One region of the Streptomyces sp. NPDC091289 genome, then DNA from elsewhere that is predicted to be linked to it. Evidence: riboswitches for the same ligand, from Rfam matches in the RefSeq annotation. Region 1 holds a riboswitch; the other holds the start of a gene.
The links. A riboswitch is a leader RNA that binds a small molecule or an ion and turns the genes downstream of it on or off. The one in region 1 is predicted to bind cobalamin.

Region 1 (4,653 bases):
GCCGGGTCTCGTGCGCCCGGATCGCGCCGAGCCCGTGCCCCAGGCTCGGGCACTCGGCGGACAGGTCGTCGCCCCGCACCAGGTAGTCGTGCACCCGGCCGTCCGCCGGCCGTTCGATCGCGCGATACAGCGTGCCGTTCACGGTGATCGTCCAGTCGTCGCCGTCCTGGGCCCACCCGACTGTCTTCTTCATAGGGCGTTTTCCTTTCCTCGGTCGGCATCGCCGGGACCGGCGGCCGTGTAGTGGGAAGAAGAACGGCTTGTGACGCTCCGTGGTTCCGTGTTCTCTACGCCATTCGGTTACATCTGGGTCACCGCCTCCGCACAGTCGAGGCGAGAGACCTGACCGGGGATCAGGGATTGTGTGACGACCGGTCGAACGGGCGCGGAACGGCCGGAGCTCCTGCCGCCCCACGAGTAGACAGTGTCTACGCGATGATGCTAGAAGTTCCTCATGGAAGACGAAACCCCGCTGCGGGAACGACTGGTGGACGTCGGCGTCGAGATGGTGGCGACCGAGGGCATCGCGGCGTTGGGGCTGCGGGAGATCGCCCGTCGCGCCGGTGTCTCGCACGGCGCCCCGCGACGCTACTTCCCGACCCACCGCTCGCTGCTCTCCGCCATCGCGGGGCGCGGATTCGACGCCTTGAAGGACCGGCTCGACACCTCCCTCCGGCCGGACGGCGACCCGCGCGTCCAGCTGCGCCACCTCGCCGACGTCTACGTCGGATTCGCTGTCGAACACCGCCCGATGTTCGAGCTGATGTTCCGTCACGACCTGCTGGACGGCGGCGACGAGACCGACGGGCGGCCCAGGCTGCGGGACAGGACCCTCCCGCTGTTCGCGTCGCTCGTCGCCCTGGTCGCACGTCACCGGCGGGACACCGCCCAGGAACCGCCCCTCGGGCCCGAGCCTGCCCCGGAGGTCGTGGCCGCCGCACTCTGGGCGAACGTCCACGGCATCGCCCAACTGTGGAGCTGGGGAAGCCTTTCTCTCACCCTCGGCGCCCCCTCGCCGGGCGACGCGCGCGCCCACGAGAGCCTCGCGGCGCTGATCGCCCGGACCGTCGACGCCCACCTCGGACGGGCGAACCCGTGACCGTACCCACCACCGCCCCTGTCCGGCCCCGCCTCGCCCTCGCGGGCAGTATCGCCGGGGCGATGATCGTCGCGCTCGACGGCTCCGTCCTCCTCGTGGCCCAGCCCAGCCTGCAGCGTGATCTCTCCGCGCCCCTCGCCCAGGTGCAGTGGACGAGTACGGCGTACCTCCTCGCGGTGGCGAGTCTGCTCGTCCTCGCCGGACGCCTGGGGGACCGGTACGGCCACACCCGGCTGCTCCTGATCGGGTCCCTCGGCTTCGGGGCCGCGTCCGCGGGCATCGCCGTGGCGCCCTCGGTCGGCTGGGTCATCGGGCTGCGCGCCGTACAAGGAGTGTTCGGAGCCCTGCTGCAGCCCGCGACGCTGGCGCTGCTGCGCCAGGTCTACCCGCCGGACCGGCTCGGCCTGCCCATCGCCCTGCGGACCAGCGCCATCGGGGTGGCCGCCGCCGCCGGTCCGCTGCTCGGCGGCTTCCTGGTGGCGCAGCTCGGCTGGCGGTCCGTCTTCGTCGTCAACGTGCCCATCGCGCTCCTGATCGGCCTGTTCTGCCTGGCGGCCCGCGTCCCGGAAGACGCCGGCCGGAACACGTCCCGCCGCCTGGAGGCGGGAGGGGCCCTCCTGCTCGCGGCCGCGCTCGCCCTCCTGGTCAACGCGCTCGCCGGGGTGGAACCGCACGGCTGGGCCGACCACCGCACGGTGGGGGGACTGCTCTGCTCGGCCGCCGTGGCGGCCGTCCTCGTCCGCCACGAACGCCGCAGCCGCCATCCGCTGGTACCGGCGGCGGTCGCGCGGTCGGTGCCGGTCACCGCCTCGATGGTGATGCTGCTGTTCACCGCGAGCGGCATGTTCGGCGCGCTGTTCGCCGGCACGTACTTCCTGCAGTACGCGCTGGGCCTCGACCCGCTCGACAGCGCTCTGCGAGCCCTGCCCATGACGGCGCTGATGATCGTCGGCGCGCCGCTCGCCGGGCGGGTGCTGCGCGTCCTGGGCGCGCGGTCCACCGCGCTCGGCGGCACGCTGCTGGTCGTCCTCGGCATCGTCGGGCTGGCCGGGACCGACCGGGGCACCGGGCCGGTGGCGATGGGGGCCGCCTTCGCGCTGCTGGGCGCCGGATACGCCACGGTGATGGTCACGGCCACCGGGACCGTGGTGGGCGACGCGCCGCCCGGATACGCCGGAGTGGTGGGCGGCCTCAAGCAGACCGCCGTGAACATCGGCCCCGTCCTCGGCATCGCCGTCGCCGCCGGTCTGCTGCCCGCGGCCGGCGACGGGCGGGTGGAGCAGTGGGAAGGAGCCATGGGGACGGCGCTCCTGGTGCTCGCCGCGACGGCCGCGCTCGCACTGGTCCCCGCGGCGCTGCTGCCGGGCGCTCGCCGGCGCGCCGGACCACCGGCGGGCGCGGGCCGCCGAAGGCCGGACGCGTCGGCCTCGTGTCTCACATCACCGTCCGAAGTGTGAACAACGGTGTGCGCCCGGCGGTCACCCCCTTAGGCTGACCGGTGCAGCTGGTTCGCCCTGTCAGCCGGACAGGGTGTCGTAAGAGGGAACCCGGTGGGAATCCGGGACTGCCCCGCAGCGGTGAGTGGGAACGACCGCCGTCATACGCACTGGGCCCGGCCGGGTCTGGGAAGCGACGGCCAGTAGGTGTCTGCCCCGGCAGACGTGCCCGCGAGTCCGAAGACCTGCCCGCTGTCCGCACGCGACCGTTCGCGTGCGGAGATCCCGGTGACCTCGTGGGCGGGTCGGCGTAACCGTCAGGTGGACGGACACGGTTCTCCGTGTCCCGTTGTCCGCCCGACGCGCCATCCCTTCGCGTCCGCGTCCCGTCCCGGGGTCTGCGACAGCAGACACGCTCGCGAAGGAGAGTCACGTGACAGCGAAGCCCGCAGCCGCGGCAGCACGGGCCACCGTGTACGGCTACCCCCGCCAGGGTCAGAACCGTGAACTGAAGAAGGCCATCGAGGGCTACTGGAAGGGCCGCGTCGACGCGGACACCCTCCGGCAGACCGCCGCCGAACTGCGCCGGGGAACCTGGCAGCAGCTCGCCGAGGCCGGCGTCCACTCCGTGCCGACCGGTGATTTCTCGTACTACGACCATGTCCTGGACACCAGCGTCATGGTCGGCGCTGTCCCCGAGCGGCACCGCGAAGCGGTCCGCGTCGACGCCCTCGACGGCTACTTCGCCATGGCCCGCGGCACGCAGGACGTCGCGCCGCTGGAGATGACGAAGTGGTTCGACACCAACTACCACTACCTGGTGCCCGAGTTGGGACCCGACACCGTGTTCGCCGCCGACTCCGCCAAGCAGGTCGCGGAGTTCAAGGAGGCCCTCGCGCTCGGCCACACCCCGCGCCCGGTGCTCGTCGGCCCCGTCACCTACCTCCTGCTCGCCAAGGCCGCCCCCGGTGTGGCCGCGGACTTCGAGCCGCTGACCCTGCTGGACCGGCTGCTCCCCGTGTACGCCGAGGTCCTCTCCGACCTGCGTGCGGCGGGCGCGGAATGGGTGCAGCTCGACGAGCCCGCCCTCGTCCAGGACCGCACCCCGGCCGAGCTGAACGCCGCCGCCCGCGCCTACCGCGAGCTCGGCGGACTCACCGACCGGCCGAAGCTCCTGGTCGCCTCCTACTTCGGGCGGCTCGGCGAGGCGCTGCCGGTCCTGGCCAAGGCCCCCGTCGACGGTCTCGCGCTCGACTTCACCGAGTCCGGCGCCGGGAACCTCGACGACCTCGCGGCGGCCGGCGGACTGCCCGGCAAACTCCTGGTCGCCGGTGTCGTCAACGGCCGCAACATCTGGATCAACGACTACGAGAAGTCCCTCGCCACCCTCGGGACCCTCCTCGGCCTCGCGGACCACGTCGACGTCTCCGCCTCCAGCTCCCTCCTCCATGTCCCGCTGGACGCGGACGCCGAGCGCGACATCGACCCGCAGATCGCCCGCTGGCTCGCCTTCGCCAAGCAGAAGACCCAGGAGATCGTCGTCCTGGCTCGCGGCCTGTCCGGCGGCACCGGGGCCATCGCCGCCGAACTCGCCGCCAACCGGGCCGACCTGGCCTCCCGCACCGACGCCGTCATCACCCGCGACCCGGCCGTCCGGGCCCGTACGGCGGCGATCACCGACGCGGACGGCCGCCGCTCCCAGCCGTACGCCGAGCGGACCGTCGCCCAGCGCGCCCACCTCGGGCTGCCGCTGCTGCCGACCACCACCATCGGCTCGTTCCCGCAGACCACCGAACTGCGCACCGCACGGGCCGACCTGCGTGCCGGGCGGATCGACGAGGCGGGCTACGAGGAGCGGATCAAGGACGAGATCCGCGAGGTCCTCTCCTTCCAGGAGAAGGCCGGGATCGACGTCCTGGTGCACGGCGAGCCCGAACGCAACGACATGGTCCAGTACTTCGCCGAGCAGCTCACCGGCTACCTCGCCACCCAGCACGGCTGGGTCCAGTCCTACGGCACCCGCTACGTCCGCCCGCCGGTCCTCGCGGGCGACATCTCGCGCCCCGAGCCGATGACGGTGCGCTGGACGACGTACGCGCAGTCGCTGACCGAGCGTCC
Region 2 (4,653 bases), on a different contig from region 1:
CGCCTGGTCCTCCGCGCTCAGCAGCGCCGTCGTGCCGAAGAACGAGGCGAAGACCCCGCCCCGGTCGATGTCCCCGACCACCAGCACAGGGAATTTCGCGGCCCGCGCGATCCCCATGTTCACGATGTCGGTGCGCCGCAGGTTGATCTCGGCGGGCGACCCGGCCCCCTCGCAGATCACCGCGTCATAGCTCGCCCGCAGCTGCTCCAGGCAGTCCGTGACCGTCCCGAGCAACGCCTCCTGCCGCCCGCCGTGGTAGCCCCGGGCGCTCATCTCGCCCACCGGCTTGCCCATCAGGACGACCTGGCTGGACCGGTCGCTGCCGGGCTTCAGCAGGACCGGGTTCATCAGGGCCGTCGGCTCCACCCGGGCGGCCTGCGCCTGCATCGCCTGGGCGCGCCCGATCTCCGCGCCCTCCCGGGTCACGAAGGAGTTCAGGGACATGTTCTGCGCCTTGAACGGCGCGACCTTCACGCCCCGGCGCACCAGCCACCGGCAGATGCCCGCCGTGACGACGCTCTTGCCCGCGTCCGATGTGGTTCCCGCGACCAGCAGTCCACCGCTCATGCCCGTCCCCGCTTCTGCCCTGTCTGTCCTGCTGACGACCGTCCCGCGAGCACGTGCCCCGCGACCAGCCGCCCCGCCACGCACACCCCAAGGGCCAGCGTGCTCACCCGGCGCGACAGCCGTACCGCGCGTTCGATGTCCGCGCCCCGCACCTCCCGCCCGGACTCGCCGTTCAGGACCGGCCGGTGTTCGACGCGCCCCGCGTACGCCAGCGTCCCGCCCAGCCGTACGCCGAGCGCCCCCGCGAACGCGGCCTCCACCGGCCCGGCGTTCGGGCTCGGGTGGCGTCCCGCGTCGGCCTTCCAGGCGCGTACGGCGTCCGACGGCCGCCCGCCGCCCGCGACGGCCAGCGCGGCCGTCAGCCGGGCCCCGGGCCACCCCGCGAGGTCGTCCAGGCGGGCCGAGGCCCAGCCGTAACGGCGGTGGCGGGGCGACTTGTGACCGACCATCGCGTCGAGCGTGTTCACGGCCCGGAACCCGACGAGCCCCGGCACCCCGCCGATCGCCCCCCACACGAGCGCGCCGACGACGGCGTCCGAGGTGTTCTCCGCGACCGACTCCACCACGGCGCGGGCGATCTGCGGCCCGTCCAGGGAGTGCGGATCGCGCCCGCACAGATGCGGCAGCCGCTCCCGGGCCACCTCCAGGTCCCCGGCGGCCAGCGCGCCGCCGATGGCACGGGCCTCCCGGCCCAGCGACGTACCCCCGACGACGGACCAGGCGGTGGCGGCGGTCAGCGCGACGGCGAGCGCGGGGCGGTCCCGTACGGCGCGGGCGGCCAGCGCGGCCGCCCCCACGGCGCCGCCGGCGCAGACGAGGGTGTGCAGCGCGCCCCGGCCCCGGTCGTCACGCCACAGCAGGGACTCCACCCGCGCGGCGGCGCGGCCGAAACCGGCGACGGGGTGGCCGCGCCGGGGGTCACCGAGCAGGGCGTCGGCGATCAGCCCGGCCGTGGCGCCGTACGCGAAGACGCGGTCGGCACGCACGGCTCAGGCCGCCGTGGGCAGAGGCGTTCCGGCACGAAGAGGTACGGGACGAGGCACAGGATGCGGCGCACGGCGGCCGGGCATGGCTTATGTCCTCACTCAGGGTCCGCGCCCTGGTTCGACGTGACCGGCGACAAGAGTCTCCTGGCTTCCCGGATCCGCAGTTCCCCCGGCCTTCCAGCCCTCGTTGAGAGGGCCGTGACATCCGGTGTGGGGGAGTGCTCCCCGGTGACAGTGGCGGGACCGCGCCGGATTCTCACCGGCTTCCTCTTCTGTCGCCGTAAATGGCTCCGGCAGTCCACCACGCTGCGAGAACGGCAGTCAACTTGCTGTTGACCTGCGGAGCTCCAGTGTGCGCAGACGCACATCGGGCCGGACACACGAGGTGTGTCCGGCCCGAGGAAGTGCGGTGGAACGGGGTCAGGCGACGATCAGATAGATCCCGTACGAGACCGCCGCCACGCACAGCGCGAAGCAGGCGTACGCGCCGGTGCGCGCCAGCGCGACCGATCCGCCGGCGGCGCTGCTTCCGGCCGTGGCCGACTGCTTGGAGAGGGCGACGATGCCCAGGGTGAAGAGGCCGACCAGCGCGACGGTGACCACAAGGCTGACACCGAAGACGGAGGCGAGAGCTGCCCAGTCGATTTTCATGCGGATCTGTCCTTACACCGTGGCCGGCGGCCGGGCCGGGTCGTCGGGCGCCGTGGCCGGGGCCGGGATGGTGGTCATGAGGTCGGAGGTCGGGCCGCCGACGGGCGGCGGCTGGACCGCGGCGATGGCGGTGGTGACGACGCCCTGGGGCTCGTCGTCGCCGGTGGCCGTGTCGTTGACGTTGGTGTGGTCGACCGGCTGGCGGCGCGAGGCCAGCCAGATCGCGAAGGAGCCGCCGACGAGCAGGATCGCGGTGACGGTGATGCCCCAGGTGCCCTGCTTGGTCAGGAACTCGGCGCCCGCGCCGACCAGACCCGCGGCCGGCAGCGTCAGACCCCAGGCGATGAACATCCGGGTGGCGGTGGACCAGCGGACCACGCCGCCCTTGCGGCCGAGGCCCGCGCCCATCACGGCCCCGGAGCAGGACTGCGTGGTGGAGAGCGAGAAGCCGAGGTGCGAGGAGGCCAGGATGACGGTCGCCGCACTGGTCTGGGCGGCGAAGCCCTGCGGCGGCTTGAGCTCGGTCAGGCCGCTGCCCATGGTGCGGATGATGCGCCAGCCGCCGAGGTAGGTGCCGAGCGCGATGGCCACACCGGCGGAGACGATGACCCACAGCGGCGGGTTGGAGCCGGGGGCGAGGACGCCGCCGGTGACCAGGGCCAGGGTGATGATGCCCATCGTCTTCTGGGCGTCGTTGGTGCCGTGGGCGAGCGAGACGAGACCGGCGGAGGCGATCTGTCCGGCCCGGTAGCCCTTGGCCGTCGACTTCAGCTGGTTCGGGTCGGTGACGTTCCGGTTGATCCGGTACGTCAGCCGCGTGGCCAGCATCGCGGCGAGGCCGGCCACCAGCGGGGCGGCGATCGCCGGGAGCAGCACCTTGGTGACGACGGTGCCGCCGTTGATCGAGGACCAGCCGGCCGACATGACCGCGGCGCCGATCAGACCGCCGAACAGGGCGTGGGAGGAGCTGGAGGGCAGGCCGACCAGCCAGGTCAGGAGATTCCACAGGATGGCGCCGACGAGCGCCGCGAAGATGACCTCGGTTCTGAGGCCGTCCTCGTTGACAATCCCGCCGGAGATCGTCTTGGCGACCTCCACCGACAGGAACGCGCCGATCAGGTTGAGAACGGCGGACATCGCCACCGCTGTCTTGGGCTTCAGGGCGCCGGTCGAGATGGTGGTAGCCATCGCGTTGGCGGTGTCGTGGAAACCGTTCGTGAAATCGAACACGAGAGCTGTCACGACCACAATCGCAAGCAGCAGCGTGATGTGTTCCATTTACCCAGGCAATCGTTCGACGTCAGTGGCTCGTGGACCGTAGGCAACCTGAGTGAACGGAAGATGAACTGGGCAGGGCGCTGTGGTGACCCCAAGCGGAGTGGGTCGCTTCCGCTTGTGTGCGGGAGTGGTTGCGGGATGCCCGTGGGGCGCGGCGTGGACTGCCCTTTGCCGCCCGTTGGCGAACATTTTGAGCGGTCGTTCGGAGCCCGGAAGAGATCCCCGTCACTCCCCATGTGACGTTCCGGTTGCGCGCGTTCGCGCCTACGCTCGCCCCATGAGCGAGCAGCACCCGGAATCTGTCCGAGAGACCTGGCGGAACGTCGTCGCGACGGCCCGCCGCAGCGCGGCGGACGGCCTGGTCGTCGGCACCTCGGGCAATGTGTCGGCCCGCGTCGGCGACCTGGTCCTGGTGACGCCCAGCGGGGTGCCCTACGACCGGCTCGGACCCCAGGACGCGGTCGGCGTCGACCTGGAAGGACGCCAGGTCCTCGGGAACCTCGGGCCGACCAGCGAACTCCCCCTCCACCTGGCGGTCTACCGTGCCACCGACGCCGCCGCCGTGGTCCACACCCACGCCGTGCACGCCACCGCCGTCTCCACCCTCGTCACCGAGGTGCCGCTGGTCCACTACGCGGCCGCCATCCTCGGCGGCCCGGTCCGCACCGCCGCCTACGCCCGCTACGGCACCCCGGAACTGGCCGACGCCATGCTCGGGGCCCTGCGCGACCGCACCGGCTGCCTGCTCGCCAACCACGGCACCGTCACCTACGGCGACACCCTCGACCAGGCCTACGAGCGCACCGCCCAACTGGAGTGGCTGTGCCGCCTCTGGCTCACCGCGAGCTCCGTGCCCGGCCGCACCCCGGCCCTGCTCGACGCGGCCCAGCTGGCCGAGGTGACCGAAGCGCTCAAGGGGTACGGCCAGCCCGGCTGACAGGCGCCCCCGAGCCCCCCCAAGCCCCCCGAGCCCTCCTGAGCTCCCCGAGCCCCCCCCGCGCCTGTGGCCGACGGAGGCCGCGCCCGCCCGGACGGCCCCCGTCCGCCGACAGCCCGGCTCCTGCTCGGACGGCCCCCGTCCGCTGGCAGCCCGCCTCCCGCCCCACGACACTGAAGCGGTGCGCCCGGTAACCGCGACGGCAACGGCCGTCACCACGATCCTCGGCGTCGG

Region 2: it holds a riboswitch for cobalamin, as region 1 does, so the genes downstream of both, ACIQPT_RS12145 (cobalamin biosynthesis protein) here and metE (5-methyltetrahydropteroyltriglutamate--homocysteine S-methyltransferase) in region 1, are expected to answer to the same signal.

The regions. Positions count from the first base shown of each region.
Region 1 is NZ_JBIVUT010000013.1:104,566-109,218, forward strand. Features, by position in the region: gene ACIQPT_RS19010 (hypothetical protein) at 1-193, opposite strand, end outside; gene ACIQPT_RS19015 (TetR/AcrR family transcriptional regulator) at 455-1,099, shown strand; gene ACIQPT_RS19020 (MFS transporter) at 1,096-2,556, shown strand; cobalamin riboswitch at 2,588-2,803, shown strand; gene metE (5-methyltetrahydropteroyltriglutamate--homocysteine S-methyltransferase) at 2,969-4,653, shown strand, end outside.
Region 2 is NZ_JBIVUT010000008.1:7,786-12,438, forward strand. Features, by position in the region: gene ACIQPT_RS12140 (cobyric acid synthase) at 1-567, opposite strand, end outside; gene ACIQPT_RS12145 (cobalamin biosynthesis protein) at 564-1,553, opposite strand; cobalamin riboswitch at 1,691-1,825, opposite strand; gene ACIQPT_RS12150 (hypothetical protein) at 1,974-2,204, opposite strand; gene ACIQPT_RS12155 (anion permease) at 2,217-3,482, opposite strand; gene ACIQPT_RS12160 (class II aldolase/adducin family protein) at 3,760-4,419, shown strand; gene ACIQPT_RS12165 (alpha/beta hydrolase family protein) at 4,601-4,653, shown strand, end outside.